2 regions of the Burkholderia sp. YHN3-13 genome follow, and region 2 is predicted to be linked to the other one. Evidence: riboswitches for the same ligand, from Rfam matches in the RefSeq annotation. Region 2 holds a riboswitch; the other holds the start of a gene.
The links. Region 2 has a riboswitch for thiamine pyrophosphate ahead of thiC (phosphomethylpyrimidine synthase ThiC). Riboswitches for the same ligand answer to the same signal wherever they lie in the genome.
Positions count from the first base shown of each region.

Region 1: another riboswitch for thiamine pyrophosphate. It lies ahead of AC0KUR_RS26085 (FAD-dependent oxidoreductase); the one in region 2 lies ahead of thiC (phosphomethylpyrimidine synthase ThiC).

Region 1 is NZ_JBVVNQ010000013.1:127,410-142,632, reverse strand. Features, by position in the region: gene AC0KUR_RS26125 (glutamate synthase-related protein) at 1-2,197, shown strand, start outside; gene AC0KUR_RS26120 (glutamate synthase subunit beta) at 2,283-3,749, shown strand; gene AC0KUR_RS26115 (alanine/glycine:cation symporter family protein) at 4,057-5,550, shown strand; gene thpR (RNA 2',3'-cyclic phosphodiesterase) at 5,547-6,113, shown strand; gene AC0KUR_RS26105 (D-amino acid dehydrogenase) at 6,223-7,506, opposite strand; gene AC0KUR_RS26100 (MFS transporter) at 7,532-8,794, opposite strand; gene AC0KUR_RS26095 (SDR family NAD(P)-dependent oxidoreductase) at 8,918-9,682, opposite strand; gene AC0KUR_RS26090 (ABC transporter ATP-binding protein/permease) at 9,679-11,448, opposite strand; TPP riboswitch at 11,718-11,841, shown strand; gene AC0KUR_RS26085 (FAD-dependent oxidoreductase) at 12,067-13,203, shown strand; gene thiS (sulfur carrier protein ThiS) at 13,236-13,433, shown strand; gene AC0KUR_RS26075 (thiazole synthase) at 13,472-14,287, shown strand; gene thiE (thiamine phosphate synthase) at 14,284-15,223, shown strand, end outside.
Region 2 is NZ_JBVVNQ010000010.1:166,144-181,366, forward strand. Features, by position in the region: gene AC0KUR_RS22590 (hypothetical protein) at 130-378, opposite strand; gene AC0KUR_RS22595 (glycine zipper 2TM domain-containing protein) at 573-785, opposite strand; gene thiC (phosphomethylpyrimidine synthase ThiC) at 1,018-2,949, opposite strand; TPP riboswitch at 3,076-3,192, opposite strand; gene AC0KUR_RS22605 (pentapeptide MXKDX repeat protein) at 3,464-3,736, shown strand; gene AC0KUR_RS22610 (cytochrome b/b6 domain-containing protein) at 3,808-4,440, shown strand; gene AC0KUR_RS22615 (molybdopterin-dependent oxidoreductase) at 4,470-5,258, shown strand; gene AC0KUR_RS22620 (EamA family transporter) at 5,784-6,962, shown strand; gene AC0KUR_RS22625 (MFS transporter) at 6,984-8,183, opposite strand; gene AC0KUR_RS22630 (phosphodiesterase) at 8,337-9,161, opposite strand; gene AC0KUR_RS22635 (ABC transporter ATP-binding protein) at 9,248-10,279, opposite strand; gene AC0KUR_RS22640 (ABC transporter permease) at 10,293-11,189, opposite strand; gene AC0KUR_RS22645 (ABC transporter permease) at 11,200-12,024, opposite strand; gene AC0KUR_RS22650 (ABC transporter substrate-binding protein) at 12,042-13,070, opposite strand; gene AC0KUR_RS22655 (LacI family DNA-binding transcriptional regulator) at 13,134-14,159, opposite strand; gene AC0KUR_RS22660 (quinone oxidoreductase family protein) at 15,040-15,223, opposite strand, start outside.

The sequences.
Region 1 (15,223 bases), on a different contig from region 2:
GCTGCAGCACGCGACGCGCAGCAACTCGTACCAGACGTACAAGGAATACGCGCACCTGATCAACGACCAGACCAAGCGTCACATGACGTTCCGCGGCCTGTTCGAGTTCAAGGTCGAGCCGACCAAGGCGATCCCGATCGACGACGTCGAGCCGGCGAAGGAGATCGTCAAGCGCTTCGCGACGGGCGCGATGTCGCTCGGTTCGATCAGCACCGAAGCGCACGCGACGCTCGCGATCGCGATGAACCGGATCGGCGGCAAGTCGAACACCGGCGAAGGCGGCGAGGACGAGAAGCGCTATCGCAACGAACTGCGCGGTATTCCGATCAAGTCGGGCGAGACGCTGAAGTCGGTGATCGGCGACGAGATCGTCAGCGACATTCCGCTGAAGGACGGCGATTCGCTGCGCTCGAAGATCAAGCAGGTCGCGTCGGGCCGCTTCGGCGTCACCGCCGAGTACCTCGCGTCGGCCGACCAGATCCAGATCAAGATGGCGCAGGGCGCGAAGCCGGGCGAAGGCGGCCAGCTGCCGGGCCACAAGGTGTCCGAGTACATCGGCAAGCTGCGTTACTCGGTGCCGGGCGTCGGCCTGATCTCGCCGCCGCCGCACCACGACATCTACTCGATCGAGGATCTGGCGCAGCTGATCCACGACCTGAAGAACGTGAACCCGAGCGCGAGCATCTCCGTGAAGCTCGTGTCGGAAGTGGGCGTCGGCACGGTCGCGGCAGGCGTGGCGAAGGCGAAGGCCGATCACGTCGTGATCGCCGGCCATGACGGCGGCACGGGCGCGTCGCCGCTGTCGTCGGTCAAGCACGCCGGCACGCCGTGGGAGCTGGGCCTGGCCGAAACGCAGCAGACGCTGGTGCTGAACCGCCTGCGCGGCCGGATCCGCGTGCAGGCCGACGGCCAGATGAAGACGGGTCGCGACGTCGTGATCGGCGCGCTGCTCGGCGCGGACGAATTCGGCTTCGCGACGGCGCCGCTCGTCGTCGAGGGCTGCATCATGATGCGCAAGTGCCACCTGAACACGTGCCCGGTCGGCGTCGCGACGCAGGATCCGGTGCTGCGCGCGAAGTTCAAGGGCCAGCCCGAGCACGTCGTGAACTACTTCTTCTTCGTCGCCGAGGAAGTGCGCGAGATCATGGCGCAGCTCGGCGTCGCGAAGTTCGACGACCTGATCGGCCGCGCCGACCTGCTCGATACGCGCAAGGGCATCGAGCACTGGAAGGCGAAGGGCCTCGACTTCTCGCGCGTGTTCTACCAGCCGGAAGAGTGCGAGGACGTCGCGCCGCGTCACGTCGACGTGCAGGATCACGGCCTCGAGCGCGCGCTCGACCACGTGCTGATCGAGAAGGCGAAGGCCGCGATCGAGAACGGCGAGCATGTGTCGTTCATCCAGCCGGTGCGCAACGTGAACCGTACGGTCGGCGCGATGCTGTCGGGCGTGATCGCGAAGAAGCACGGCCACGAAGGCCTCGCCGACGACGCGGTGCACATCCAGCTGAAGGGCACGGCCGGCCAGAGCTTCGGCGCGTTCCTCGCGAAGGGCGTGACGCTCGACCTCGTCGGCGACGGCAACGACTACGTCGGCAAGGGCCTGTCGGGCGGCCGGATCATCATCCGTCCGACCAACGACTTCCGCGGCAAGTCCGAGGAAAACATCATCTGCGGCAACACGGTGATGTACGGCGCGATCGAAGGCGAATCGTTCTTCCGCGGCGTCGCGGGCGAGCGCTTCTGCGTGCGCAACTCGGGCGCGACGGCGGTCGTCGAAGGCACGGGCGACCACGGCTGCGAATACATGACGGGCGGTACGGTCGTCGTGCTCGGCGAGACGGGGCGCAACTTCGCGGCCGGCATGTCGGGCGGCCTCGCTTACATCTACGATCCGGACGGCACGTTCGCGGCGAAGTGCAACAAGTCGATGGTCGCGCTCGAGCCGGTGCTGCAGCAGGCCGAGCAGGAGCGCACGGTCGATCGCGCGCTCTGGCACGCGGGCACGACGGACGAAGCGCTGCTCAAGGGGCTCGTCGAGCGTCATTTCCAGTTCACGGGTTCGCCGCGCGCGAAGTCGCTGCTGGAAAACTGGGACGCGGCGCGCCGCCAGTTCGTGAAGGTGTTCCCGCACGAATACAAGCGCGCGCTGGGCGAGATCGGTGCGAAGAAGGCGGCGAAGGAAGTGCTGGCCGCCTGAGCGACGAACGACATAGCGAATGCCGCGCGCGCGTGATTGCCGCGCGCGGCTCCCCCACCCGATACACCGAACAGAAGAGCACCTTATGGGCAAGGCAACCGGTTTTCTGGAGTTCGAACGCCGCCACGAGGCGTACGAAGCACCGCTCACGCGCGTGAAGCACTACAAGGAATTCGTCGCGGCACTGACCGACGCGGACGCGAAGGTCCAGGGCGCGCGCTGCATGGATTGCGGCATCCCGTTCTGCAACAACGGCTGCCCGGTCAACAACATCATTCCGGACTTCAACGATCTCGTTTACCGCCAGGACTGGCAGCAGGCGATCGAAGTCCTGCACTCGACCAACAACTTCCCGGAATTCACGGGCCGCATCTGCCCGGCGCCGTGCGAGGCGGCGTGCACGCTCGGGATCAACAACGACCCGGTCGGCATCAAGTCGATCGAGCACGCGATCATCGACAAGGCCTGGGCGGAAGGCTGGGTGAAGCCGCAGCCGGCCGAGCACAAGACCGGCAAGAAGGTCGCGGTCGTCGGTTCGGGCCCCGCGGGCCTCGCCGCCGCGCAGCAGCTCGCGCGCGCGGGCCACGACGTGACGGTGTTCGAGAAGAACGACCGCGTCGGCGGCCTGCTGCGTTACGGGATTCCCGACTTCAAGCTCGAGAAGTGGCTGATCGACCGCCGCATGCGCCAGATGGAAGCGGAAGGCGTGACGTTCCGCACCAGCGTGTTCATCGGCAAGGATCCGCTGCCCGAGTCGATCGGCAGTCTCGCGAAGGAAACGATTTCGCCGGACACGCTGAAGGAAGAATTCGACGCGGTCGTGATCGCGGGCGGTTCGGAAACGCCGCGCGACCTGCCGGTGCCGGGCCGCGAGCTCGCGGGCGTCCATTTCGCGATGGACTTCCTGCCGCAGCAGAACCGCGTGAATGCCGGCGACAAGCTCGTCGACCAGCTGCTCGCGAAGGGCAAGCACGTGATCGTGATCGGCGGCGGCGATACGGGTTCGGACTGCGTCGGCACGTCGAACCGTCACGGCGCGAAGCAGGTCACGCAGTTCGAGCTGCTGCCGCAGCCGCCGGAAGAGGAAAACAAGCCGCTCGTGTGGCCGTACTGGCCGATCAAGCTGCGTACGTCGTCATCGCACGAGGAAGGTTGCGAGCGCGATTGGGCGGTCGCGACGAAGCGTCTCGAAGGCAAGAACGGCAAGGTCGAGAAGCTGATCGCGGTGCGCGTCGAGTGGAAGGACGGCAAGATGCAGGAAGTGCCGGGCTCCGAATTCGAGATGAAGGCCGACCTCGTGCTGCTCGCGATGGGCTTCACGCAGCCGGCGGCGCCGGTGCTCGACGCGTTCGGCGTCGCGAAGGATGCGCGCGGCAATGCGCGTGCGGCGACCGAAGGCGATCGCTCGTACTACACGTCGGTCGACAAGGTGTTCGCGGCGGGCGACATGCGCCGCGGCCAGTCGCTCGTGGTGTGGGCGATCCGCGAAGGCCGCCAGTGCGCACGCTCGGTCGATGCGTACCTGATGGGACATTCGGAACTGCCGCGCTGAGCTGGATCGCGCGGGTTTCGACGGAAGCCGGGCGTCCGAAAGGGCGCCCGGTTTTTTTTATGGCTGGCGCCTGCCGGGGCGCGCCGGTTTCGCGTGCGCGGCGACGCCGTCCGATCGGGTTGCCGTGCCCGCCGGTACGCGTCATTTTCGCGAAGCATCGCCTAACCTGATGACATCCAGGCGCGATTTCCCGATATCTCAAATCCTTTCGTTTTGTAATATTCCTTGAAAACTGTCATATCATGTCGCCCCTCGGGCCGCGTTCGCGGCCGACGCACCTGACTGACCCTATTTACAAGGAAACCGGATGGAAGCACTCCTGCAAGCGCTGATCGACGCCGTCAACGGCGTGTTGTGGAATTACGTGCTGATCGCGCTGCTGCTCGGCGCCGGCGCGTGGTTCACGCTGCGGTTCCGGATGATCCAGCTGAAGGCGCTGCTCCTCAGCATGAAACTGGTCGGCAGCAAGGGCGAGCCGGGCAGTATCTCGTCGTTCCAGGCGTTCGCGACGGGGCTCGCGAGCCGCGTCGGCACCGGCAACATCGCCGGCGTCGCGGTCGCGCTGACGGTCGGCGGCCCGGGCGCGATCTTCTGGATGTGGATGACCGCGCTCGTCGGGATGTCGTCCGCGTTCGTCGAGGCGACGCTCGCGCAGATCTTCAAGGTGTCGCATCCGGACGGCAGCTTCCGCGGCGGCCCTGCGTACTACATCCAGACGGGCCTGCGTTCGCGCGGCTTCGGCGTGCTGTTCTCGTTGTCGCTGATCCTCGCGTTCGGTTTCGTGTTCAACGCGGTGCAGGCCAACGCGATCGCCGACGCATTTCATACGTCGTTCGGCTGGAGCCGAGAGACGGTCGGCCTCGGCCTCGTGCTGCTGTCCGCACCGATCATCTTCGGGGGGATCCGCCGCATCGCGACGGTCGCGCAGGTGATCGTGCCGCTGATGGCGATCGGCTACCTCGCGCTCGCGGTCTACGCGGTCGCGACGCACGTCGCGCTGGTGCCGGACGTGATCGTGCTGATCGTGAAGAGCGCGTTCGGCCTCGAGCAGGCAGCGGGCGGCCTGACCGGCTATGCGGTGAGCCAGGCGATCGCGATCGGCGTGAAGCGCGGGCTGTTCTCGAACGAGGCGGGGATGGGCAGCGCGCCGAACGCGGCCGCGACCGCGAGCACGCGGCACCCGGTCACGCAGGGGCTGATCCAGATGCTCGGCGTGTTCGTCGACACGATCGTGATCTGCAGCGCGACCGCGTTCGTGATCCTGCTGTCGGGCCAGTACGAACTCGGCACCGGAATGGAAGGCGCGGCGCTCACGCAGCGCGCGATCTCGAGCCACGTCGGCGACTGGGGCGGCATCTACATGGCCGTCGCGATCTTCTTTCTCGCGTTCTCGTCGGTGATCGGCAACTACGCGTATGCGGAAGGCAACGTCGAATTCATCACGAAGCGGCGCGGCGTGCTGCCGCTGTTCCGCGTCGCGGTGCTCGCGATGGTGATGTTCGGCAGCGTCGGGCAACTGCCGCTCGTCTGGGCGATGGCCGATACGAGCATGGGGCTGATGGCGATCATCAACCTGATCGCCATCATCGCGCTCGGCAAGTACGCGCACGCCGCGTGGGCCGACTATCGCCGCCAGCGCGCGGCGGGCATCGCCGATCCGGTGTTCACGCGCAACACGATCCCCGAACTCGCGCGCGTGCTGCCGGCCGACGTGTGGGGCGAACACGGGCCGCTGCCGCAGCGTCCGGCGGTGTCGGCCGACGCGGCCAGCGCGCCGCGCGGCGCGGTACGCAGGTCATGAACGGCGACCGGCTCCGTGCGTTCGTCGCGCTGATGCCCGATGCGGCGTCGCGCGACGCGCTGCACGCGTTGCCGGTCACCCGTGGCGCGCGACGCACGCTGCCCGCGCAACTGCACGTGACGCTAGCATTCATCGGCGCGATCGAGCGCGAACGGTGCGACGCGCTGGCCGCGCACCTGCCCGCGCTCGCGGCGGCCCATGCGTTGCCGCCGCTGCCGGTCGAGCGGATCGCGTGGTGGCCGAGCCTGCCGCGCGCGCGGCTGATCGTCGCGGAACTCGCGGCCGATCCCGCGTGCGTCGCGCTGAATGCCGGGTTGTCGGCGGTGCTGCGCGAACTCGGCGTGCCGGCCGACCGGCGGCCGTTCCGCCCGCACGTGACGCTCGCGCGGCTGCCGCATGACGCGGTTGGCCAGCCCGCGCACGGCGGCGCGCCGGGGCGACAGGTCGTGCTGCGTGTCGACGCGTTGACGCTGTTCGAAAGCCGGCTGTCGCACGAAGGCGTGTCGCATCGGCCGATCGCGTCGGCGCCGTTTGCGTGCGCGGATGGTCACGCCGCGCGCTGAGCGGTTTCCGCGATGCGGGGCGAAGGCCGGCCATCATCGACAGCTCGCCGGACAAACCGTCTGGACCCGATGGGGCGACGCCGCCGCCCGACGTCCGGCCTGCTGCGTTCTAACGTCGGTAGCGCGCGAGCGTCAGGCCGGACAGATCGATCTCCGGCTCGTGTCCGGTGACGAGGTCCGCCAGCACCTTCCCCGAACCCATCGACATCGCCCAGCCCGTCGAGCCGTGGCCGACGTTGAGCCAGAGCCCGTCGATCCCGCTGGCGCCCAGCAGCGGAGGCCCGTCGGGCGTCATCGGCCGGCGGCCGACCCAGAAGCGCGCCGAGGCCCGATCGGCGGCCGCCGGAAACCAGTCGTCGAGCACCTTCATCAGCGTATCGAGCGCCTGCTGCCGCAGCGCCGCGCGCCGGTTGCCGAGTTCCGCGGTGCCCGCGACGCGCAGCGTCGGGCCGAAGCGCGTGATCGCCGTCTTCAGTGATTCGTCCATCAGCGCGGCGCACGGCGCTTTTTCCTCGTCGACGACTTCGAGCGTGGCGGAATAGCCTTTCACCGGATACAGCGGCACGTCGATTCCATGCGGCCGCAGCAGGCCGGCGCTGTCGACGCCAAGCGCGACGACGATCGCGTCGGCGGCGAGCATCGCATCGCGTGGCGTGGCATCGCCCGCCGCGCGCGAATCGACCCGCACGCCGCGCACCTTGCCGCCCGCGACGTCGAGCGTGCGGATCTCGGTGCGAAAGCGGAACGTCACGCCGTTCGCCTCGCACCGCGCCCGCAGTTCGCGCGTGAAGCGGGCGCAGTCGCCGGCTTCGTCGTCGGGCAGGTAGATGCCGCCGACGGGCGCTTGCCGCGCCCAGCGCAGGCCCGGCTCGATCGCCGTGCAGCCGGCCGCGTCGAGTTCGCGAAACGCGATGCCGGCGTCGCGCAGCACCTTCAGCGCGGGCTGCACCATCTCGACGTCGAACGCGCCGCGCAGCAGTTGCAGGTAGCCGCGGCTCGCGCCGTAGTCGAACGGATAACGCTCGCGAAACGCATGCAGGCATGCGCGGCTGTAATACGCGACGCGCTGCATCCGCTGCTTGTTCACGCGGAACCGTTCGAACTCGCATTCGCGCAGCCAGCGCGCGATCCAGCGCCACTGCGCGGCATCGAGCGTCGGCCGGAAGATCAGCGGCGACGCGGGCTTGAACAGGTACTTGAGGATCTTGCCGGGCATCCCGGGCGCGGCCCACGGCGTCACGTAGCCGGGCGCGATCACGCCCGCGTTGCCGAGGCTCGTCGCTCGCGCGACGTCGGCCTCGCGTTCGATCACGGTGACGTCGCAGCCTGCTTCGCGCAGGTGCCAGGCGGTGGTGACGCCGATCACGCCGGCGCCCAGAACGATCACGTGCATGCGGTTTCCGGGGCGAAGCAGTTGATCACGACGCGACGGCCGGATCGTCGACGAGCGACTTGCCGCGCGTTTCCGGCAGCACGAGCGCGGCGACGATCACGAGCAGGTAGCCGCCGCCCGCCACGAGGCCGATCGCCTTCACGAGCGACATCGACTGCGACAGCGCGCCGACGAGGATCGGGAAGAACGAGCCGAGCCCGCGGCCAAGGTTGTAGCAGAAGCCCTGGCCCGAGCCGCGGATCGCGCCCGGATACAGTTCCGACAGGTACGCGCCGACGCCCGCGAAAATCCCCTGCACGACGATGCCGAGCGGGAAGCCGAGCAGCAGCATCGCGGTATCGGTGATCGGCAGCATCGTGTATGCCATGCCGAGCGAGAACGAGCCGATCGCGAACAGGATGAACGACGCGCGGCGGCCGAGCCGGTCGGACAGGATCGCGCCGACCACGTAGCCGACGAACGAGCCGACGATCAGCACGACCAGATAGCCGCTCGTGTTGAACACCGACAGGTGGCGGACGGTTTTCAGGTAGGTGGGCAGCCACGTCGTGATCGCGTAGTAGCCGCCGAGCATGCCGGTGCACAGCGCGCTGCCGAACAGCGTCGCGCGCAGGTGCGGCGGCGAGAAGATCTCGAGGAAGTGGCCCGACACGCGGCCCTCGTCGCGCGCGCGGCGCGTGGCCGTGTAGATGTCGGGATCGCTGACGTTGCGGCGGATGTACAGGATCCACAGCGCGGGCGCGATGCCGATCCAGAAGCACGCGCGCCACGCGAGCTGCTCGGGCAGCAGCGCGAAGAATGCCCAGTAGAGGATCGCGGCCGCGCCCCAGCCGAACGACCAGCTGCTCTGCACGGTGCCGACGGCCTTTGCGCGATGCTCGGGCGAGCGGATCGTCTCGGCCATCATGATCGTCACGACCGACCATTCGCCGCCGAAGCCGAAGCCCTGCAGCGTGCGGGTGGCGAGCAGCTGCCAGAACGAATGCGTGAACCCGGACAGGCACGTGAACAGCGCGAACGTCGCGATCGTCCACTGCAGCACGCGCACGCGGCCGTAGCGGTCGGCTAGGATGCCGGCGACCCAGCCGCCGATCGCCGACGAGATCAGCGAACTCGTCGCGATCATCCCCGCCTCGCTCTTCGACATGCCCCAGGTCGCGATCAGCGTCGGAATCAGGAACGAATAGATCATGAAGTCGAACGCATCGACCGCGTAGCCGCCGAAGCCGGCGTACAGCGTCCGGCGCTCGCGCGTCGACAGTTCGTTGAACCACTGGAATGCCTGCATGCTTGCCGCCCCCTCTCGTCTTGTCTCGCGCTGCCGCGTGGCGGTTATTTTACGGGCGCGGCCCCGCGTGCCAAAAAGGCGGGGACGGGTTCGTGCGGGCAAGGAGGGGGAGGGAAGGACGCGTCAGAGCGTCAGGCCGCCGTCGACGTGAATGACCTGGCCGGTGATCTGCCGCGCCGCATCGGACAACAGGAATGCGATCAGCGCGGCGACATCGTCGGGTTCGGCGATCCGGCCGAGCGGTGTCGCCTGTTCGGCCTGCGCCCACGCGGCGGCGTTGCCGGCGCTCGGGCCGTGGTCCTTGCGCGTGAAGCCCGGCGCGACGGCGTTCACGGTGATGCCGCGCGCGGCGAATTCGGCGGCCGCCGAGCGCACGAGCGATTCGAGCGCGGCCTTCGCGGCGGCGGTCGCCGCGAACGGCGCATCGGCGCGGTAACGGTGCGCGACGAACGAGCTGACCGCGACGATGCGCGGGGCGACCGACGCTTCGAGCAGCGGCCGCGCGCGGCCCGCGAGCGCCGAGAACGCGCCGGGCATCGCCGTGAAGGCGCACGCGAGCGTGTCCGCGGAAAGATCGGAAAAGGATTGCCGCGCGGCGAAGCCGGCGTTCGCGACGAGCTGGTCGAGCCCGCCGAAGCGCGTGGCGGTGGTATCGACGAGCGCGGCGGCAAGACCCGGTTCGCCGAGATCGCCGGTCAGCGTGATGCATTCGGCGCCGGCCGTCGTGCACGCACGGGCGACTTCGGCGAGCCGCGCCCGCGCGGAATCGTCCGCGCCGCGCGCATGCAGCGCCAGCGCGACGCCGGGCGCCGCGAGCCGTCGTGCGAGCGCCGCGCCGATCCCCGCGCCTGCGCCGGTGATCAGCGCGATGCGCGCGCGTGCGCTCACGCGGCGACCTTGTCGCCGGCGTTCGCGCGTTCGACGTTGATCGTGCCGACGTGGAACGCGGCCAGCGACTCGCGGTGCGCGATGCTGACGATCGCGGCCTTCGGCAGCCGTTCGGCGAACAGGTGATACAGGCGTGCCTCGTTGTCGGCGTCGAGCGCGCTGGTGGCTTCGTCGAGGAACAGGAAGTCGGGCTTGTGCAGCAGCACGCGCGCGCCGGCAAGACGCTGCTGCTCGCCGGGCGACAGCACGCGCGTCCAGTGCGCGGTCTCGTCGAGGCGCTCGACGTAATCCTCGAGGCGGCACGCGCGCAGCGCGTCGCGGCAGGCTTCGTCGCTGAACGTGTCGGGTGTCGCCGGATAGGTGAGCGCGGCCTTCAGCGTGCCGATCGGCAGGTAGCTCGTCTGCGGCACGAACATCATCCGCGCGCCGACCGGCGCATCGATCGCACCGTCGCCGAACGGCCACAGGCCCGCGAGCGCGCGCATGAACGTGCTCTTGCCGGAACCCGACTTGCCGATCACGAGCCAGCGCGAGCCCGGCTCGATCGTCACGTTGCCGATGTCGGCGAGCGCGTTGCCGTTCGGCAGCGCGAGCTTGAGCGCCGACGTCGACAGCTTCGCGTCGTCGATGTAGTGCAGGTTGATGCCGCCGTGCTCGGTCGCGGGCGACAGGCTTTCCTTCAGGTGCGACGTGCCCATCACGCGCTTGAATTCGCGCAGACGGTTGACGGTGGCGCGCCATTCGACAAGGGTCGAGTAGCTGTTGATGAACCACGAGAACGAATCGCTGACGGTGCCGAACGCGGACGAGATCTGCATCAGCACGCCGAACGAGAACGCGCCCGCGAAATAGCGCGGCGCGGCGACGACGAGCGGGAAGATGATCGCGATCTGCCCGTAGAAGCTCAGCACGAACGTGAGCCGCTTCGTGTACTTCATCACGCGCCACCAGTTGTCGCGGATGCGCATGAAGAGGCCCTGCGCGTTGGCCGCCTCGGTCTTCTCGCCGTCGTAGAACGCGATCTGCTCGGCGTTCTCGCGCACGCGGATCAGCCCGAAGCGGAAATCGGCCTCGACGCGCTGCTGCTGGTAGTTGATCGACACCAACGGATGGCCGACCTTCTGGATGATCAGCGAGCCGATCACCGCGTACAGCGCGGCCGCCCACACCATGTAGCCGGGAATCGAGATCGGCGTCGCGCCGAGCGTGAACGTCAGCGCGCCGGCGAGCGACCACAGGATCGTGATGAACGACACGAGCGTGACGACCGTCGACAGCAGGTCGAGCGACAGCGCGAGCGTCGTGGTCGCGAACGATTGGAGGTCGTCGGTGATCCGCTGGTCGGGGTTGTCCGCGAGGCGGTCGCGTTCGATCCGGTAGAACGCGCGATCGCCGAGCCACTGGCCGAGGAAGCGGTCGGTGAGCCACTGGCGCCAGCGGAAGCCGAGCAGCTGCCGCAGGTAGCGGCCGTACACCGCGAGGATGATGAACGCGAACGCGAGCGCGGAGAACTGCATCAGCAGATTCGGGAAGTCGCGGACGTCCTTCGACTGCAGCGCGTTGTAGAACTCGGCGTTCCACTTGTTCAGCCGGACGTTGATCCAGACCACGCAGAGGTTGATCGCGATGATCGTGACCAGCAGGCCCCACGCGATTTTCCATTCGGACGATACCCAGTAGGGCTTGATGAGGCTCCATGCGGATACCGGGCGCTCGTCCTGCGGCGCGTCGGAGGCGGAGCGGACGGGATCGATCGATTGGGTCATGTGCTTCCTGATGAGTAGCCGGCGCGCGGGCCGGGCGAAGCCGGGCGCGCGCCGCGATACGGCATGCCGGGGCGCGGCGCCGACGGACGGCGGGCGCAGCGATGGTCGCCCGCGCGTCTTAAACGGCGCTTAAGGGCCGGCGGTGACGCGGCAACCGGCCGCTCGCGCGGCCGGCCTGCGGGCATTGTGCCAGAGCGGCGCGGGCCGACGGCGAATTTGCCCCACGGGGACAGTTTGCGGCGCTTTCGGCTTTTATGGTCTAATGGCCGACGACGAAACAGGGGTGCTTCGTGGCGCGGCCGGCGGATGTTCCGGGCGGCGCGGCGAGGCTGAGAAAAACCCTTTGCACCCGATCCGGGTAATACCGGCGAGGGAAGTTTCTGATCCCGCCGGGCCGCGCTGGCCGCCATCCCATATGGTCAGCGCCCGAGTCCCGCCCGGCCGGCCTTTGCTGCCGGTTTCGTCCTTTTGGGTACGCGCATTGCGCGTTACGGAAGGAATGATGACCGCACAATCTTCAGTCTTTTGCTTGATTCCCGCCCCGATGCCGCATGCGTTCGCATGGGGCGGCGCGCGCGCGTCGACGCTCGTCGTGCGTATTCGCGCGGAGGGCGCGCGATGAACGTCCAGGATGCACGGCCCGATTTCGCGGTGCTCGGCGGCGGCCTCGTCGGCCGCCTGATCGCGTGGCGGCTCGCGGGCGACGGGCATCGCGTCGCGCTGTACGAGCGCGGCGGCCCGGACGGCGAGCAGTCGGCTGCCTGGATCGCGGCCGCGATGCTCGCGCCGCTCGCGGAAGCGGCGAGCGCGGAGCGGCTGATCACCGAGCTCGGCGCCGCGTCGCTCGAACGCTGGCCGCAATGGCTCGCGGAACTGCCCGAACCCGTTTTTTTCCAGCATCACGGCACGCTCGTCGTCTGGCACCACGCGGACCGCGCGGAGGCGCCGCTGTTCGAGCGGCGGGTGCGCGCGAACGCGCCGGCCGACCTGCTCGACGGCGGTTTCGTGACGCTCGCCGGCGCGCAGGTCGATGCGGCCGAGCCCACGCTCGCGGGCCGTTTCGCCCGCGGCCTGCTGCTGCCGCGCGAAGGGCAGCTCGACAATCGCCAGGCGCTGCGCGCGCTGGCGGCGGGCCTCGCCGAACGCGGCGTCGACCTTCACTGGCACGTCGCGATCGACGATGCCAACCTGCCCGCCGCGCATTTCACGATCGATTGCCGCGGGCTCGGCGCGAAATCCGCGCTGCCCGCGCTGCGCGGCATCCGCGGCGAAGTCGCGCGCGTGCATGCGCCCGGCATCGGGCTCACGCGGCCCGTGCGGCTGCTGCATCCGCGCTACCCGCTGTACATCGCGCCGAAGCAGGACGATCTCTATGTGATCGGCGCGACCGAGGTGGAGGGCGAGGACATGTCGCCCGTCAGCGTGCGCTCCGCGCTCGAACTGCTGAGCGCGGCGTTCTCCGTGCATCCGGCGTTCGGCGAGGCACGCATTCTCGAACTCAACGCGCAGTGCCGGCCGACGCTGCCCGATCACCGCCCGGCGGTGATCTGGGACGGCGCATCGACACTCGCCGTCAACGGTCTGTACCGGCACGGCTTCATGATCGCGCCGGAAGTCGCGCAGGCAGCCGTCGCGTGCGCGCAAGCCGCGCTCGGCGGCGCGCTGGGCGATGCCGACGCGTTCGCCGCGTGGCGCGACGCCGCGCGTTGGCCGACGCTCCTTCATCACCGCAGCGACGCGCGCCAGCCGGCCTGACGCGCGCCGCCGACCGAATCCGACCGAGCCTCATGGATATCCAGATCAACCAACAGACCCTGACGCTGCCCGACGGCGCGACGGTGGCCGACGCGCTCGCCGCGTACGGCGCGCGGCCGCCGTATGCGGTCGCGCTGAACGGCAATTTCGTCGCGCGCACGCAGCATGCGGCGCGCGCGCTCGCGGCGGGCGACAAGCTCGACGTCGTGCACCCCGTCGCGGGCGGCTGAGCGCCGCCGGTTCGTCCCCGCTCTTCCAGGAAAACGACATGACGTCCCTCACCTCCGCCGACGCGCTGACGCTGTACGGCGAAACCTTCGCAAGCCGCGTGCTGCTCGGCACGTCGCGTTATCCGTCGCTGCAGTCGCTGTCCGATTCGATCGACGCGTCGCGTCCCGGGATGGTGACGGTCGCGCTGCGCCGCCAGATGACGGGCGGCACCGCAGAAGCCGGCTTCTTCGACCTGCTCAAGCGCCACGCGGTGCCGCTGCTGCCGAACACGGCCGGCTGCCAGACCGTCGCCGAGGCCGTGACGACCGCGCACATGGCGCGCGAGGTGTTCGGCACCGACTGGATCAAGCTCGAGCTGATCGGCGACGACTACACGCTGCAGCCCGATCCGGTCGGGTTGATCGAGGCCGCCGCGCAACTGGTCAAGGACGGCTTCAAGGTGCTGCCGTACTGCACCGAGGATCTCGTGATCGGCCGGCGCCTGCTCGACGTCGGCTGCGAGGCGCTGATGCCGTGGGGCGCGCCGATCGGCACGGGCAAGGGCATCGTGAACCCGTACGGCCTGCGCGTGCTGCGCGAGCGGCTGCCGGACGTGCCGCTGATCGTCGATGCGGGGCTCGGCGTGCCGTCGCACGCGTGCCAGGTGATGGAGTGGGGCTTCGACGGCGTGCTGCTGAACACGGCCGTGTCGCAGGCCACGCACCCGGAGATCATGGCGCGCGCGTTCGCGCAGGGCGTCGAGGCGGGGCGCGCCGCGTACCTGGCCGGGCCGATGGACGCACGCGAGACCGCGCACGCGAGCACGCCGGTCGTCGGGATGCCGTTCTGGCACCAGGACGGGGGTGGCGCATGAGCGCGCGCTTCGCCGACGCATTCTGGCCGCCGGCCGACGAGCTGGCCGAAGCGGCCGAACGGATTCGCGCCCGCCTCGGCGACTGGCCGGACGGCGCGGCGCCGTGGCGGCTCTGCGTGGCGGCGCCCGACGTGCCGTCCGACGGCGACGTGCTGATCGTGTCCGCCGGCGACCGCGCCGCGCAGGCGCGCGCGTCGGCCGCGTCGCGGCCGGCCTCGCCGGAGGCGGTCGCGATCGAATTCGACGAGCAGGGCGCGGTGCTGCATGCGGCGGGCGCGCGTTACGCGCTCGAAGCCGCGCATCCGCTCGCGGACGACTGGATCGCGGCGCTCGCCGCCTTCCTCGATTGCGGCTTCGCGCCGGTCGACGCGCTGGTGCTCGCGCTGGCGTGGCAAGACGGCGACGAGACGCGCGCCGCCGACGCGTGGCCGGTCGATGCCGCGCGGTTTCCGCGTGTCGCCGGGCTGCCGCCCGCGCCGGAGCCGGCATTCGCGCCGTGTCCCGCGCAACTCGGCCTCTATCCGGTCGTGCCGGACGCGGCGTGGGTCGAGCGCGTGCTCGAGGGCGGTGCGCGGACCGTGCAACTGCGCGTGAAAGGCGCGACGCCGGACGCGCTGCGCCGGGAAATCGCGCGTGCGGTCGCGGCGGGGCGTCGTTATCCCGATGCGCGCGTGTTCATCAACGATCACTGGCAGATCGCGGTAGATGAAGGCGCGTACGGCGTTCATCTGGGGCAGGAGGACCTCGAAACGGCCGATCTGGCCGCGATCGCGCGCGCGGGCCTGCGGCTCGGACTTTCGAGCCACGGTTATTACGAGATGTTGCGGGCGTTGCACGCGCGCCCGAGCTACCTCGCGCTCGGCCCCGTCTACGCGACCGCCACGAAGGCCGTCGCCGCGCCGCCCCAGGGCCTCGCGCGGATTGCCCGCTACGCGC
Region 2 (15,223 bases):
GCGGGGACGGGATGCGATGAATCTTACACCGCGTTACCGCGCCGTCGTTTCACGATTCGATGAAACGACAAGAAACGGAATATCGCCGGTCGAGGGGGCAGGGCGCCACCCGTCGGCGGCCGTGCCCGGTCAGTGATGGCGCCAGCCGCCGCGTCCGCCGAAACCGAAATTGAGCGACAGCGCCGGTCCCCAATAGCCGCCCCAGGCAGGCGCATAGGCCGGCGCCGGATAGTAGTAGGCGGGGCCGGGATCGACGTACACGGGCGCCGGCTGCACCGGCGCGGCCGTGTAATAGCCGCCGGGATAGTAGCCGTACGGGTAGTAGCAGCCGGCGAGCGTCGTGCAGACGAGCGCCGCCGCGACGAGGGTCCTGTTCATGATGTCTCTCCGGCGGAGCCGGCAATCGGCAGATGCTTAAGCTTAGGCCGCGCGCCGATGACACGGTGTGCAAAACGGTAACCGATCATTTCCGGGCGGCTGCCGCGCCTATTGCGGCGCCGCATGCGAAAACGGCGCTTCCGCATCGCGGAAACGCCGTCTGGACGAAGGTTGCGCCGGGTCCGGCCGGCGGCTTACTTGCCGACCTGGTTACCGATGATGCCGCCGGCTGCCGCACCGCCGAGCGTCGACAGTGCGCTGCCGCCGATCGCCGCGCCGGCGACACCGCCGACACCCGCGCCGATTGCCGTGTCGCGCTGACGTCGTGACATCGAATCGCAGGCCGACAGGCTGGCCACCGTCGCGACGAGAAGCGCGCATACCCCAAAACGCCGAATCGAGTTCATGATCGTTGTCCTTGTGGTAGTGAGCGGAGGTCGCGCGACCGGCTGGCGGCCGCGCATGACCCCAATCTACGCGCCGCTTGGCGGGGCTGCTGTAAGGACTTGTTAAGGCTTGCGCGGTTTCGTAATCAATTGTTTCCCGTGCCGCCGCAGGCACGCGACATGCGCAAAAAAGCCCGCTCGAAAGCGGGCTTCGTGCATCGCGATGCGACCCGGCGCGGATCGCTGCTTGCGCTTACTGACGGTGATAGATCTCGGCGCCGGTCTTGACGAACTCGACCGCCTTCACTTCCATCCCTTTCTTCAGCGCCTCGGTTTCCGACACGCCCTGCTGTGCCGCGAACTCGCGCACGTCCTGCGTGATCTTCATCGAGCAGAAGTGCGGGCCGCACATCGAGCAGAAGTGCGCGACCTTCGCCGAATCCTTCGGCAGCGTTTCGTCGTGGAATTCGCGCGCCTTGTCCGGATCGAGACCGATGTTGAACTGATCTTCCCAGCGGAACTCGAAGCGTGCCTTCGACAGCGCGTTGTCGCGCACCTGCGCGCCCGGGTGACCCTTGGCGAGGTCGGCGGCGTGCGCGGCGAGCTTGTACGTGATGATGCCTTCCTTCACGTCGTCCTTGTTCGGCAGGCCGAGGTGTTCCTTCGGCGTCACGTAGCAGAGCATCGCGGTGCCGAACCAGCCGATCATCGCCGCGCCGATGCCCGACGTGATGTGGTCGTAGCCCGGTGCGATGTCGGTCGTCAGCGGCCCGAGCGTGTAGAACGGCGCTTCCTTGCACCAGTCGAGCTGGAGATCCATGTTCTCCTTGATCAGCTGCATCGGCACGTGGCCGGGGCCTTCGATCATCACCTGCACGTCGTGCTTCCACGCGATCTGCGTGAGCTCGCCGAGCGTCTTCAGCTCGCCGAGCTGCGCTTCGTCGTTCGCGTCGTAGATCGAGCCGGGACGCAGGCCGTCGCCGAGCGAGAAGCTCACGTCGTACGCCTTCATGATCTCGCAGATCTCTTCGAAGTGTTCGTACAGGAAGCTTTCCTTGTGATGCGCGAGGCACCACTTCGCCATGATCGAGCCGCCGCGCGACACGATGCCCGTCATCCGGTTCGCGGTGAGCGGCACGTACTGCAGGCGCACGCCGGCGTGGATCGTGAAGTAGTCGACGCCTTGCTCGGCCTGCTCGATCAGCGTGTCGCGGAAGATTTCCCACGTGAGGTCCTCGGCCTTGCCGTTGACCTTCTCGAGCGCCTGGTAGATCGGCACCGTGCCGATCGGCACCGGGCTGTTGCGGATGATCCACTCGCGCGTTTCATGGATGTGCTTGCCGGTCGACAGGTCCATCACCGTGTCGCCGCCCCAGCGGATCGCCCACGTCATCTTGTCGACTTCCTCGCCGATCGACGACGTGACGGCCGAGTTGCCGATGTTCGCGTTGATCTTCACGAGGAAGTTGCGGCCGATGATCATCGGCTCGGATTCCGGGTGGTTGATGTTCGCGGGGATGATCGCGCGGCCGCGTGCGACTTCGTCGCGCACGAATTCCGGCGTGATCTCGGCCAGCGCATTCGCGCCGAAGGCCGCGGCGCCGAATGCCTGGCCCGGGTGCTGGCGGCCCATCATCGCGGCGAGCTTCGCGCCGTTCGGGCCGCTCGACTTCAGGCTCTCGATGTATTCGGCGCGGCGCTGGTTCTCGCGGATCGCGATGTACTCCATTTCCGGCGTGATGATGCCCTGGCGCGCGTAGTGCATCTGCGTGACGTTCTTGCCGGCCTGGGCGCGACGCGGGTTGCGGTGCAGGCCGGGGAAACGCAGGTCGGCCGTGGCCGGATCGGCCGCGCGCTCGAGGCCGTACTGGCTCGACAGGCCGGAGAGCACGTCGGTGTCGCCGCGTGCCTCGATCCAGCGTTGGCGCAGCGCGGGCAGGCCTGCACGGATGTCGATCTTCGCGTCCGGATCGGTGTAGGGGCCCGACGTGTCGTACACGTAGATCGGCGGATTCTTTTCGCCGCCGAAGCCGGTCGGCGTGTCGGCCTGCGTGATTTCGCGCATCGGCACGCGGATGTCGGGCTGCGAGCCGGTGACATAGACCTTGCGCGAATTCGGCAGCGGCGCGACGGCAGCCGCGTCGACGTGGGCGTCGGCGGACAGAAACTTCGGATTGGCGTTCATTCGATCTCCTGTGTCGGCCCGAGTCGGCGCTTCGGCGCTTACTCGGGCCCCATGCAAAGCAATTGTGGGGCGCGAGCTAAGCAGGAGACGAGATTCGTGAGGCGGCGGGTTTCGTCAGAGGGATGGCGGCGAAATCCGTACGCTTCCCTGCGCTGGCATTATCCAGATCAGGTTCAAAGGGTATTTCTCACCCGCAATGCCGGTTGTTTGACCGGGCGCATTGCAGGACCCCCGCGTTAGCAAGGGCACACGATACACCGGCTTGGCGGCGGTTTCAACCGGGAGCGGAGCGGATGCCGCCGGGCGATCGCTTGATCGCCGCGGCCGGACCGGGCGGGGTGCGCCGCAGCAATCGCGGCCGCCGAACGGCTTCCCGGTGGGGCCGCCCAGGGCCGAGCGGTGCAGCATTCGCGTCTTCATTTTCGGCGTCTAGAATTTTTTTTTGACATCGCTGTCATTTCCGGCGGTGTGCTCCGTCTATTCGGCTCCTAAACCCATGTAGTGGAGAGATGTCATGAAAAACGTATTCCTGGTTGCCTGTGTCGCCGCGCTTGCCACGATCGCAACGGGCGCATATGCGCAGAACGATGCGATGTCGAAGGACGGCATGTCGATGTCGAAGGACGCGATGGGCCACGACGCGATGGCCAAGGACGGCGCGATGAAGAAGGACGGCATGAAGAAGGACGGCATGAAGCACGACGCGATGAAGAAGGACGCGATGGGCCACGACGCGATGTCCAAGGGCGACGCGATGAAGAAGGACGCCATGAGCCCGTCGAACTGACGAATGCGCGGGGCGCGACCGGCAGCACGCATCGCGTCCCGCCCCGACGCCTCAATCCGGGAGTCTTCATCATGCAAACGGTTCCTGTCACGGATCGCACGAGCACGCCGCCGCCCGCGCCCACGATTCATCCGCCGTGGGTGCGCGTGAGCCACTGGCTCAACGCGCTCGCGGCGATCCTGATGGCGCTGTCGGGCTGGCGCATCTACGACGCGTCGCCGATCTATCCGTCATTCACGTTCGCGCACGGCATCACGCTTGGCGGCTGGCTCGGCGGCGCGCTGCAATGGCATTTCGCGGCGATGTGGCTGCTGGTCGCCAACGGGCTGTTCTACCTCGCGATGTCGATCGCGACGGGGCGCTTCGCGCGCAAGCTGCTGCCCGTCACGCCGGCATCCGTATGGCGCGACATCCGCGCCGCGCTCGGCGGGCGGCTCGCGCATGACGACCTGAGCGTCTACAACGCGGTGCAGCGTGCCGCGTACCTGACCGCGATCGTCGATCTCGTCGTGCTGGTGCTGTCGGGGCTCACGATCTGGAAGTCCGTCCAGTTTCCGCTGCTGCGCGAACTGTTCGGCGGCTACGACAACGCGCGCGTCGTGCATTTCTGGGCGATGTCGCTGCTGGTCGCCTTCTTTGTCGTCCATGTCGCGATGGCGCTGCTGGTGCCGCGCTCGCTGCTCGCGATGCTGCGCGGCCGCTGACCTGCCCACCGCGGGCGAAGGAAATCATCATGTCGGAATCCGAAAAAAGCCGCGACGAGCCGCGCTGGACGCTCGACCGCAAGTCGCTCGAACTCGACGTGCGCCGCGAGCTCGAGATGCCGTCGCGGCGGCTCTTCAACCGGCGCGTCCTGACGCTCGGCGGCCTCGCGATGCTGACCGGCTGCACGTTGCAGGACGACGCGTCGGTCAACACGTTTCTCGAGAAAGTGTCGCGCATGAACGATCGCGTGCAGGCTTGGCTGTTCAACCCCGACCGGCTCGCGCCGACCTACACCGAGGCCGACATCACGCGTCCGTTCCCGTTCAACGCGTACTACGGGATCGACGAAGTGCGGCACGTCGATGCGTCGACGTATCGCCTCGTGCTGTCCGGCCGCGTGACGGGCAAGCGCGTGTGGACGCTCGACGAGCTGCGCGCGCTGCCGCATGCGGAACAGATCACGCGGCACATCTGCGTCGAAGGGTGGAGTGCGATCGGCCGCTGGGGCGGCACGCCGTTCGGCGCGTTCCTCGCGCGCGCCGGCGCCGACACGCGGGCGAAATACGTCGGCTTCAAGTGCGCGGACGATTATTACGAAAGCATCGACATGCCGACCGCGCTGCATCCGCAGACGCTGCTCGCGCTCGAGTACGACGGCCGCCAGTTGCCGCCGGAGTACGGCTTCCCGATGAAGCTGCGGATGCCGACCAAGCTCGGTTACAAGAATCCGAAGCACATCATGGAAATCTTCGTGACCGATACGTTCCCGGGCGGCTACTGGGTCGATCAGGGCTACAACTGGTTCGGCGGATCGTGAGCGGCGCGCGGGGCGCGCGCGTCCGGCACGCGGATTCGCGCACCTGAAGATCGACAGGCGGGCCGACCGCAGCGGCCCTGTTCGCGAACGCGTCGAGCCGACCCGTCGTCCGTCACGACCGGCGCGACGGACGGACCGGCGCGCACGGCGGGCCGTTTGGCCGACGCCGGATTCGACGGCCCCGGATTGCGCGGGTGCGCGCGCGTTCCGCTCATCCGGCCCCGGATTTCATCCGCGTGCGGGCCGAAAAATGTCGCGCCGAAACGTCAGTCTTTATGCTTTCAGACAGGTCTGACGATGCTTTCGAATCCTTGATGCCATAATGCCGAGCGTGTGCAGCCGAAGCGGGTGCGCACGTTTTTTTTGTCCCTCTGCCGCCGCTCGCCGGTTCTCTTTCGTCGCCGTTCGCACTGCCATGTCGTTCCGCACGTTCGCTCTGCCTTTCCGGTCCCGCCAGGACCGTTTGCCGGCATGGCCGGCGTCTTTCAGCGGGGCACGCGGCGTGACGTGCGGGCGGGCTGCACGATGACGCCGCTCGACCGCCTGCTCGATTTCCTCGCGCGCTTTTCGTTCCGGATCCGCCTGCCGCAAAGCCGCGGCGGCCGGGTCGCGCTGGCGCTCGTGTTCATCTATTTCGTCTGGGGTTCGACCTACAGCGGCCTGCATTTCGCGCTGCAGTCGTTCCCGCCGCTGCTGCTGTCGGGGCTGCGCAACCTGCTCGGCGGGATCGGCCTGTTCATCTTCGCGCTGCGACGCAAGCCCGAATGGCCGACGCTGCTCGAAATTCGCAACGCGGGGATCGTCGGCACGATGCTCGTCGCGCTGTCGTCCGGCACGATCGCGCTGGGGATCAGCTCGGTCAGCAGCGGCTCGGCCGCGGTGATGGTGGCGACCGTGCCGCTGTTCGCGACGGTGATCGCGGCGGTGGCCGGGCGGCCCGTGACGAAGGGCGAGTGGGCGGCCGTCGCGCTCGGGATGGTCGGTATCGTCGTGCTGAACTCGGGCGGCGCGGCGGCCCGGAATTCGGCACTGGGCACGATCTGCGTGCTGGCCGGCGCGCTGTTCTGGGCGGGCGGCGCGCACCTCGCGACGCGGCTCAGGCTGCCGTCGGACCTGTTCCTGTCGACGTCGCTGCAGATCGGCCTCGGCGGCCTGATTTCGACGCTCGTCGCCTGGCTGATCGGCGAACGCATCGAACAGGTGATGGTGGGGCCGGTGTTCGCGTTCCTGTACCTGATGGTGTTCTGCACGATGGCCGCGTATGTCGCATACGGCTATCTGATCCGCCATACGAGCCCGATCATCGCGAGCAGCTGCATGTACGTGAACCCGATCGTCGCGGTCGCGCTCGGTGCGCTGCTGCTCGGCGAGCCGGTGACGATGGCGACCGTGGTCGCGACCGTCGCGATCCTCGGCAGTGTCGCGCTGTCGTTCGTGTTCGATCCGGCGCGTCGGCCGGCGGCACGGGCGGCGGCCGACGGTTCGGCGGCCGTGGCGGCCGAGCACGCGCCCGCGGCGGCGGCCGATGCCGCCCCCGAGCAGATCGCGATTCCCGAAGCGGCGCCGATCCTCGCGCCTTCCGCCGTTCCGCTCGCGGTGCCGGCGCCGGCTGCCGTGATGGATCCCGCCGCGGTGATCGACCCGGCACCGGCGTTCGCGCCGCCGCCCGTCGACGAACCGGCCGTGCCGCGCGCCGACGCGTGACGCCGCCGTGGCCGGCCGCGCTCAGCCGTGCCGGCCGCCGCGATGGTGGGACCAGCCCGCGAGCGCGGCGAACAGCAGCCCCGTCGCGCACATGCCGGTCCAGCCGAACGCATGCCATGCGGCAACCCCGACCGACGAGCCGAGCGCGCCGCCGATGAAGTAACACACCATGTACACCGTGTTCACGCGGCTGCGCGCGTCGGGCTTCAGCGCATAGATGCGCGACTGGTTGGAGATCTGCGCGGCCTGTACGCCGACATCCAGCACGATCACGCCGATCACGAGTCCGGCGAGGCTCGAACCCGACACCGCAAAAATCACGAATGACAACGCCAACAGCGCGATCGCGAGCGAGATGATCGCGCGCGGGCCGCGCGTGTCCGCGAAGCGGCCGGCGTACGGCGCCGCGAGCGCGCCGGCCGCCCCGACGATCCCGAACAGGCCGGCAGCCTGCGGGCCGAGATGGAACGGCGCGCCGGCGAGCAGCAGCGTCAGCACGGGCCAGAACGCGCTGAACGCCGCGAACAGCGCGGCACCCGTCAGCGACGCCTCGCGCAGCCCGCGCAGTTCGACGGCCAGATGCCACATCGAGCCGAGCAGCTTGCCGTACGACAGCGTCGACGTCGGCGAACTGCGCGGCAGCCGCATCACGATCACGGCGGCGAGCACGACGAGTGCCGCGACCGACGCGGCGAACACCGCGCGCCAGCCGAAATACTCGGCGACGAAACCGGCGGCCGTGCGCGCGAGCAGGATGCCGAGCAGCAGGCCGCTCATCACGGTGCCGACTGCATGCCCGCGTTCGGCGGGCGGCGCGATTTCGGCGGCGAACGGCACGGCCTGCTGCGCGATGGTCGCGAGGACGCCGATCGCGAGGCTCGCGGCGGCGAGTACGGCCAGCGACGGCGCGGTGGCCGCCACGATCAGCGCGACCGACAGGCCGGCGATCTGCATCAGGATCAGCCCGCGGCGGTCGAACCGGTCGCCGAGCGGCGCGAGCAGGAACATGCCGGCGGCATAACCGAGCTGCGTCGCGGTCGGCACCGCGCCGATCCATGACGCGCCGTCGGGAAAAGTCGAGCGGAAGCTGTCGAGCAGCGGCTGGTTGTAGTAGATGTTCGCGACCGATACGCCCGCGATCGTCGCGAGCAGCAACAGCAGGCTGCGCGAGTAGTGGGGCGAGGCGGTGTCGGTCGGACGGTCGGTGGAGGCGGTGGACATGGCTGCGCGGACGGAGTTGGACGGCGTGGCGAGCGTCGGGTGCACAGGCGGGCCGAGCGCCGGTCGAGGCTGCCGATCATACCGGAGCGACGCGAATCCTGCCGGGCAGGCGGCGAACCGGCCGCCGCCCGCCGCCGTGCGTGCCGCAAGCCGTCAGTCGACCAGTTCGCCCGTCGGTTCGTAGAACGGATACGGGCCGGCGCCTTCGTCGACGTACACGTGATGCGACGTCATCCCCGTATCGGGCGCATAACGATGGACCGCGAACGCCGGCGGTTCGAGCCGGAACGCGGACGGCGCGTCGGCCCGCAGGTCGAACGCCACCTGATGCGCGGGCGACGGCACCGCCGCCGCGAGCGTGCCGCCGAAGCGCGTGAACATCGTGCGGTGCACGTGGCCGCACAGCACCCGCTCGACGTTCGGATGACCGCGCAGCAGCGCGTCGAGTTTCGCGGCAGCGGCCGGCGCGAGGCGCAGCTTGTCCATATGGCCGATGCCCGCCACGAACGGCGGGTGATGCAGCGCGACGATCACCGGCCGGTCGCGTGCGGCGTCGAGCTGCGCGGCGAGCCACGCGAGCCGTGCGTCGCACAGATCGCCGTGACTCGCGCCGGGCACCTGCGAATCGAGCGCGAGCACGCGCACCGCGCCGACGTCGAGCGCGTACTGCACGAATGCGCCGTCCTGCAATTCGGCGCGCGCGGCAAACGCACGGCGCAGCCCGGCGCGGTCGTCGTGGTTGCCGATCATCAGGTAGTACGGAATCTCGAGCGCCGCGAGCAGCCCGCGCAGGTTGCCGTACTCTTCGTCGTGGCCGAAGTCGGTCAGGTCGCCGGTAACGAGCACGGCGTCGGGACGCGGCTCGAGCGCGTTCAGCTTCGCGATGCAGCGCGCAAGCGCGGCCGCCGTGTCGACACGCCGGTACGCGAGCTGGCCCGGACGCTTGATGTGGAGATCGCTGATTTGAGCAAGCAGCATCGTCGTTCCTCGGAATCGTCTGTTTGTTGTCGCGGCGCTGTCGTGCGCCGCGGTGGGGGCTGCAGGAATGATGCCCGAACGACGGGTCACGCGCCGAGCGCGATCAGGCCTTCCGGTGCGATCGTGAGGCCGACCGCCGTGCCGCGTGCGAGCGCGATGCGGCCCGGCACGTCGATCACGAGCGCATCGGGTGCCGCGTGTTCGATCGTGAGCCGCGTGCGCTCGCCGAGGAACGCGCACGCGCCGACCGCGCCGCGCAGCGGCGCATGCGCGGGATCGGCGAGCTGCGCGTCCTCCGGGCGGAAGAACCATTCGTCGGCGGCGTGCGGCGTCGCGATCGCGCCGCCCGTCGTCACCAGCGCGCCGTCGCGCCATTGCCCGGCGAGCCGGTTCAGCGTGCCGATGAACTGTGCGACGGTGCGGTTCGCCGGGTGGTAGTAAATGTCGCGCGGCGTGCCGATCTGCTCGATGCGGCCCGCGCCCATCACGACGATCCGGTCGCCGAGTTCCATCGCCTCGGCCTGGTCGTGCGTCACGTAGACGGTCGTCACGCCGAGCTCGCGCAGCAGCGTGTTCATCTCGCGGCGCAGCACGTCGCGCAGTTTCGCGTCGAGCGCGGTCAGCGGTTCGTCGAGCAGCAGCACGCGCGGCCGCACCGCGAGCGCGCGGGCCAGCGCGACGCGCTGGCGCTGGCCGCCCGACAGCTGGTCGACCGGCTTGTCCGCATGCGCGTCGAGCCGCATCATCGCGAGCAGTTCGTCGACGCGTTCACGCAGCGCGCGCGGCTCGGTCTTGCGGATCTTCAGCCCGTAGCCGACGTTGCCGCGCACCGTCAGGTTCGGAAACAGCGCATAGTTCTGGAACACCATGCCGACCTGCCGGCGCTCGATCGGCAGCGCGGTGACGTCGTCGTTGCCGAACGCGATCGTGCCGCCGGCGTCCGGCGTGTCGAGGCCCGCGATCAGGCGTAGCGTGGTCGTCTTGCCGCAGCCTGACGGCCCGAGCAGCACGAGTGTCTCGCCCGCGCCGATCGACAGGTCGAGCGGTTCGAGTACGCGCGTGCCGCGGAACGTCTTCGCGCAATGGGTCAGCGTGATGGGAGTGGAATCGAGTTTCATATCTGCGAAAAATTCAGCGCGGGCGCTGCTTGAGCGCACGTGTGCCGGACGGATCGACGCCGAGCCACTGCATCGCGACGAGGAGCGGCAGCGTCATCAGCAGGAACAGGATCGTGTACGCGCTGCCGACTTCGAGGCGCAGCGACGCATAGGTATCGGCGAGCCCGACCGGCAGTGTCTTGGTGTCGGGCGTGTGCAGCATCCACGTGAGGTTGAATTCGCCGATCGACAGCGTGAGCACCGCGAGCGCGCCCGCGACGATGCCGGGGCGCAGGTTCGGCAGCACGATCGTGACGAAGCGCGTGACGAACGACGCGCCGAGGCTCGCCGCGCCTTCCTCGAGCGTGCGCAGGTCGGCGCCGGCCGCGACGGCGGCCACCGCGCGCACCATGAACGGCAGCGTGAACACGACGTGGCCGACGACGATGAACCACAGGCTCATCCGGAACGCGGTGAAGCCGCCGTACACGACCAGCAGCGCGAGTGCCGACGCGAGCCCGGGCAGCGCGACCGGCAGCACGAGCGCCTCCTCGATCGCGCGTGCGACGCGGCTCTTGCTGCGCGCGAGCGCATAGCCGGCCGGCACGCCGGCGACGAGCACGATCGCGAGCGTCGCGAACGCGACTTCGAGCGACAGCGCGACCGAGCCGTGATACTGCTGCCACACCTGTTCGAGCCAGCGCAGCGTGAGGCCGCTCGACAGGCCGCGGAAATAGTTGACGGTCAGGCCCGCGAGCACGGACATCCCGACGGGCACGATCAGGAACGCGCACAGCAGCAGCGTGACGCCCCATTGCAGCGCGGCGATCGCGCGCGCGCCCGTGACGTGCGGCGCGCGCCGCGCGACGCCGTTCGCCTGCGCGGGAGCGGGCGCCGGTGACGGCGCGGAGGAGCTGGAAAGCGATTGCATGCGGGAATCCTCAGGCCGCCGCGGCGGCGGTGTGGCCGGTGAAACGGCGCGCGAGCGCGAGCACGGCCCAGGTGACGATGCCGAGCACGATCGACAGGCCGGCCGCCGTCGCGATGTTCGCGTTCAGCGTGAATTCGGTATAGATCGTCATCGGCAGCACGTTCAGGTCGGTGGCGAGCGTGAAGGCGGTGCCGAAGGCGCCCATCGCGGTCGCGAAGCAGATCGCGCCGGCCGCGATCAGCCCGGGCGCGAGCGCGGGCAGCACGATGTCGACGAAGATGCGCCACGGCGACGCGCCGAGCGAACGCGCGGCTTCCTCGAGCGACGCATCGAGCTTCGACGCGGCCGCGATCACGGTGACGATCACGCGCGGAATCGAGAAGTACAGGTAGCCGACGAACAGGCCCGCGACCGAGTACGCGAATACCCATTTGTCGCCGGTGAGCTTTGCCGACAGCATGCCGATCAGCCCCTGGCGGCCGGCGAGCATGATCACCATGAAGCCGACGACGACGCCCGGGAACGCGAGCGGAAACGTGAGCAGCGCGAGCAGCACGCGCTTGCCGGCGAACTCGCGGCGCGCGAGCAGGAGGCCCGAGATCGTCGACAGCGCGAGCGTCGCGAGCGTGACGCCCGCGGACAGCGCGACCGTCTCGCCGAGGCTCTTCATGTAACGCGCATTGCCGAGCAGCGCCGCGTAGTGCGACAGGAACGCGCCGTCGGCGGATACCTGCACGAGCGCCGCCATCGGCAGCAGCCAGAACGCGGCGAACACCGCCAGCGCCGGCGCGACGAGCGCGACGCGCCAGCGCAGCGGAAAAGTCAGGTCGAGCATCGATTGTGTCCTGCCGCTTACTGCATCACCTGCAGGTACTGCTGGCCGAACGCCTGCTGGCCGGCCGCCATCTTGCCGAAGTCGACCGATTTCGCGCGTGCGTACTCGCTCGCCGGCAGGAACTTCGCGGCGACGTCGGCGCCGAGCGCCTGCGCGCGCACCGGGCGCAGGTAGGCGTTGGCCCACAGCTTCTGGCCTTCGTCCGACAGCACGAAGTCGAGCACTTTCCTGCCGTTCGCGTCGTGCGGCGCACCCTTCACGAGGCTCATCACGTACGGCACGGCGATCGTGCCTTCCTTCGGAATCACGAACTCGACGTTCGCGCTGTCCTTGTACTTCGCACGATACGCATCGAAGTCGTAGTCGAGCAGGATCGGAATCTCGCCGGACAGCACGCGTGCATACGCAGTCTGTTTCGGCACGATCGGCGCGTTCGCCTTCAGCTTGCGGAACCAGTCGAGGGCCGGCTTGAAGTTGTCGAGGCTGCCGCCCAACGCCTGGTTGACGGCGACCGCGCCGGCATAACCGACGAAGGCGCTCGACGGATCGAGATAACCGACCATGCCCTTGTATTCGGGTTTCAGCAGATCGGCCCACGAACGCGGCACCGGCTTGCCGTCGAGCGCGTCCTTATTCACGAAGAAGCCGAGCGTGCCCGAGTGGATCGCGAACCAGTAGCCTTGCGGATCCTTCAGGTTCGCGGGAATGTCGTTCCAGTGCGCGGGCTTGTACGGCGCGATCACGCCCTTGTCCTTCGCCTGGAAGGCCGACGACACGCCGAGGTAGACGACGTCGGCGACCGGGCTCTTCTGTTCGGCGATCAGCTGCGCGATCGACTGGCCCGAATTCTTGTTGTCGAACGGCACGCGGATGCCGGTCTTCTGCTTGATCGCCGCGATCTGCGCGGCCCAGTCGGCCCATTCCGGCGGGCAGTTGTAGCAGATCGCCGTTTCGTCGGCGTGGGCGGCGGGCGCGCCGGCGACGAGCGCGGCAAGGGCAAGCGGCGCGGCAAGCGCGCGCAGCAGCGAGGTCAGGCGAAAGGACACGGTGGGTCTCCGGGCGAGTGGGTGGTGCGCTGGGGTGGTGGGGTGGTCGGGGGCGGCCTGCGTTCAGGCCTGGCGCCGTTGCAGATCGATGGACGGCGGTGCGACCGTCGCGCCGTCGCGCACCGCATGCGGCAGGATCAGCGACGTGCGCTCGAGCGTCGCGCCGCCGATGCATTCGACGAGACGCCGCCACGCGTGACGGCCGATGTCGCGGTTCGGCGTCGCCACGCTCGCGAGCGGCGGCGCGAGCAGTTCGCCGATCGCAATCCCGTCGAAGCCGAGTACCGACAGGTCGTCGGGAATCGAGAAGCCGGCGCGGCGCAGGCCGCGCATCACGACCATCGCGAGCAGGTCGTTGCTGCAGAAGAGGGCGGTCGGGCGTGTGGCGTGCGCGGTGAGATGCGCGAGCACGGCTTCGGGCAGCTCGGGTGCGTTGAAGTCGACCTCGACCGGCGGCAGCGTGGCCATGCCACTTTCCTGGAGGGCCTGCGCATAGCCGAGATGACGCTGGCGCGCGCGATCCGACGCGGCGAGCGAACCGGCCAGCATCAGCACGCGGCGGTGGCCGCGCGCGATCAGCAGCCGCACGCCGTCGTAGGCGGCACGGCGGTTGTCGACCGACACCGACGGGCGGCGTTGCGTGTCGTTGTGCATCAGCACGTAGTGCGGGCCGTCGCGGTCGAGCATGTCGAGCAGCGGGTGCGTGTCCGCGTCGGCGACGGTGAGGATCAGCCCTTCGACGCGCTGCTCGCGCAGCGTCTCGATCGCATGGCGTTCGCGCGCGGCGTCGTACTCAGTCGTCGTCACGATCAGCTTGAAGCCGGCCGCGGTCGCGAGCGCGTCGATGCCTTGCAGGCAGTCGGCGAACACGGGGTTCGACAGCGTCGGCACGACGACGCCGACGAGTCGCGTGCGTTCGCCGCGCAGTTGCCGGCCGAGCGGGCTCGGGCGGAACTGCAGCGTATCGATCGCGGTGCGGATCGTCTGCAGCGTGGCGGGGCTGACGGTATGCGGGGCGTTGATCGCGCGCGAGACGGTGGCGATCGAGAAGCCCGCGAGGGCAGCGACGTCCTTGATGGTCGAGGTCATGAAATAACGCGATGTAAACGTTTTCGGCGAGGGAATTATCGAAAACGTTTGTGACTTCGCGATGACGCACACGACGCTTGTTTCGCAAAAAAGCACGATACAAACGTCAGACGGTTGGGGCCGTCGGACGACGCGGGCTTGATTGTAGCGGGGAGGGCGCGGCGCGCGACGAAACCGGCGCCCCTGTCGTAGCGACGGCGAGCGGGCGGGAGTGCATCCGCGCGACGGCGGCCGGTGTCGCGATGCGGTGCGGCAGAATAAGGGAACGCATGCGCAAGCAATGGTAGAATCGCGTCCGCCCTCTTGCCGGGGTGATGAAATTGGTAAACATAGCGGACTTAAACGATTGAGTGCCCGGCCGGAAACGGTCGGTGCAGAACCCTTCAAATTCGGCGAAACCCCTGATGCGCGCATCGAGGCAACGCCGAGCCAAGCCTCGCGGCATCCGCGAGGAAGGTGTAGAGACTAGACGGGGGGCGCCTAAGGCGCACGGGCAGCGGTCACGCCCGCGCGCGACGGTGAAGGCATAGTCCAGCGCACGAACGGCTTCGCTTACGCGACGTCGGCTTTGAAAGAAGCAGTGTGACGAAAATCCGCCGCCTTAACTGGCTTGCCGGTTCGAGTCCGGTCCCCGGCACCACGATCGCTTCGATGCGTTTCGATGAAGGTCTGAAAAAACCCGCGAGAATTGAAGCGCTCGCGGGTTTTTTGTTTGTGCGGCGTGGCCATTCGTCGGAGGCCGCGGTGTCGGGGACGGATGTTGCCGCTGGTGAAGCGTTGGCAGATCCCCGGCCATCCGAGACCTGCCCGTTCGCATGGCTCGTTTCCGATGATGCGAGCGCGATATCCCGGCACAGGTCGGTCGCGGTGCATCACCTACTCATTCGACGCGCAATATCAGCTTGCCGGTCGTTTGACCGCTTTCGAGTGCCCGATGCGCGTCGGCGATCGCGTCGAATCCATAGCTGCCGCCGATCAGCGGTTTCAGCTTGCCGGTTGCCAGCAAGCCGAACAGCTCAATGAGGGCCTTGTGCACGACGTCGTTGGTGAGGAACGCATGAAGC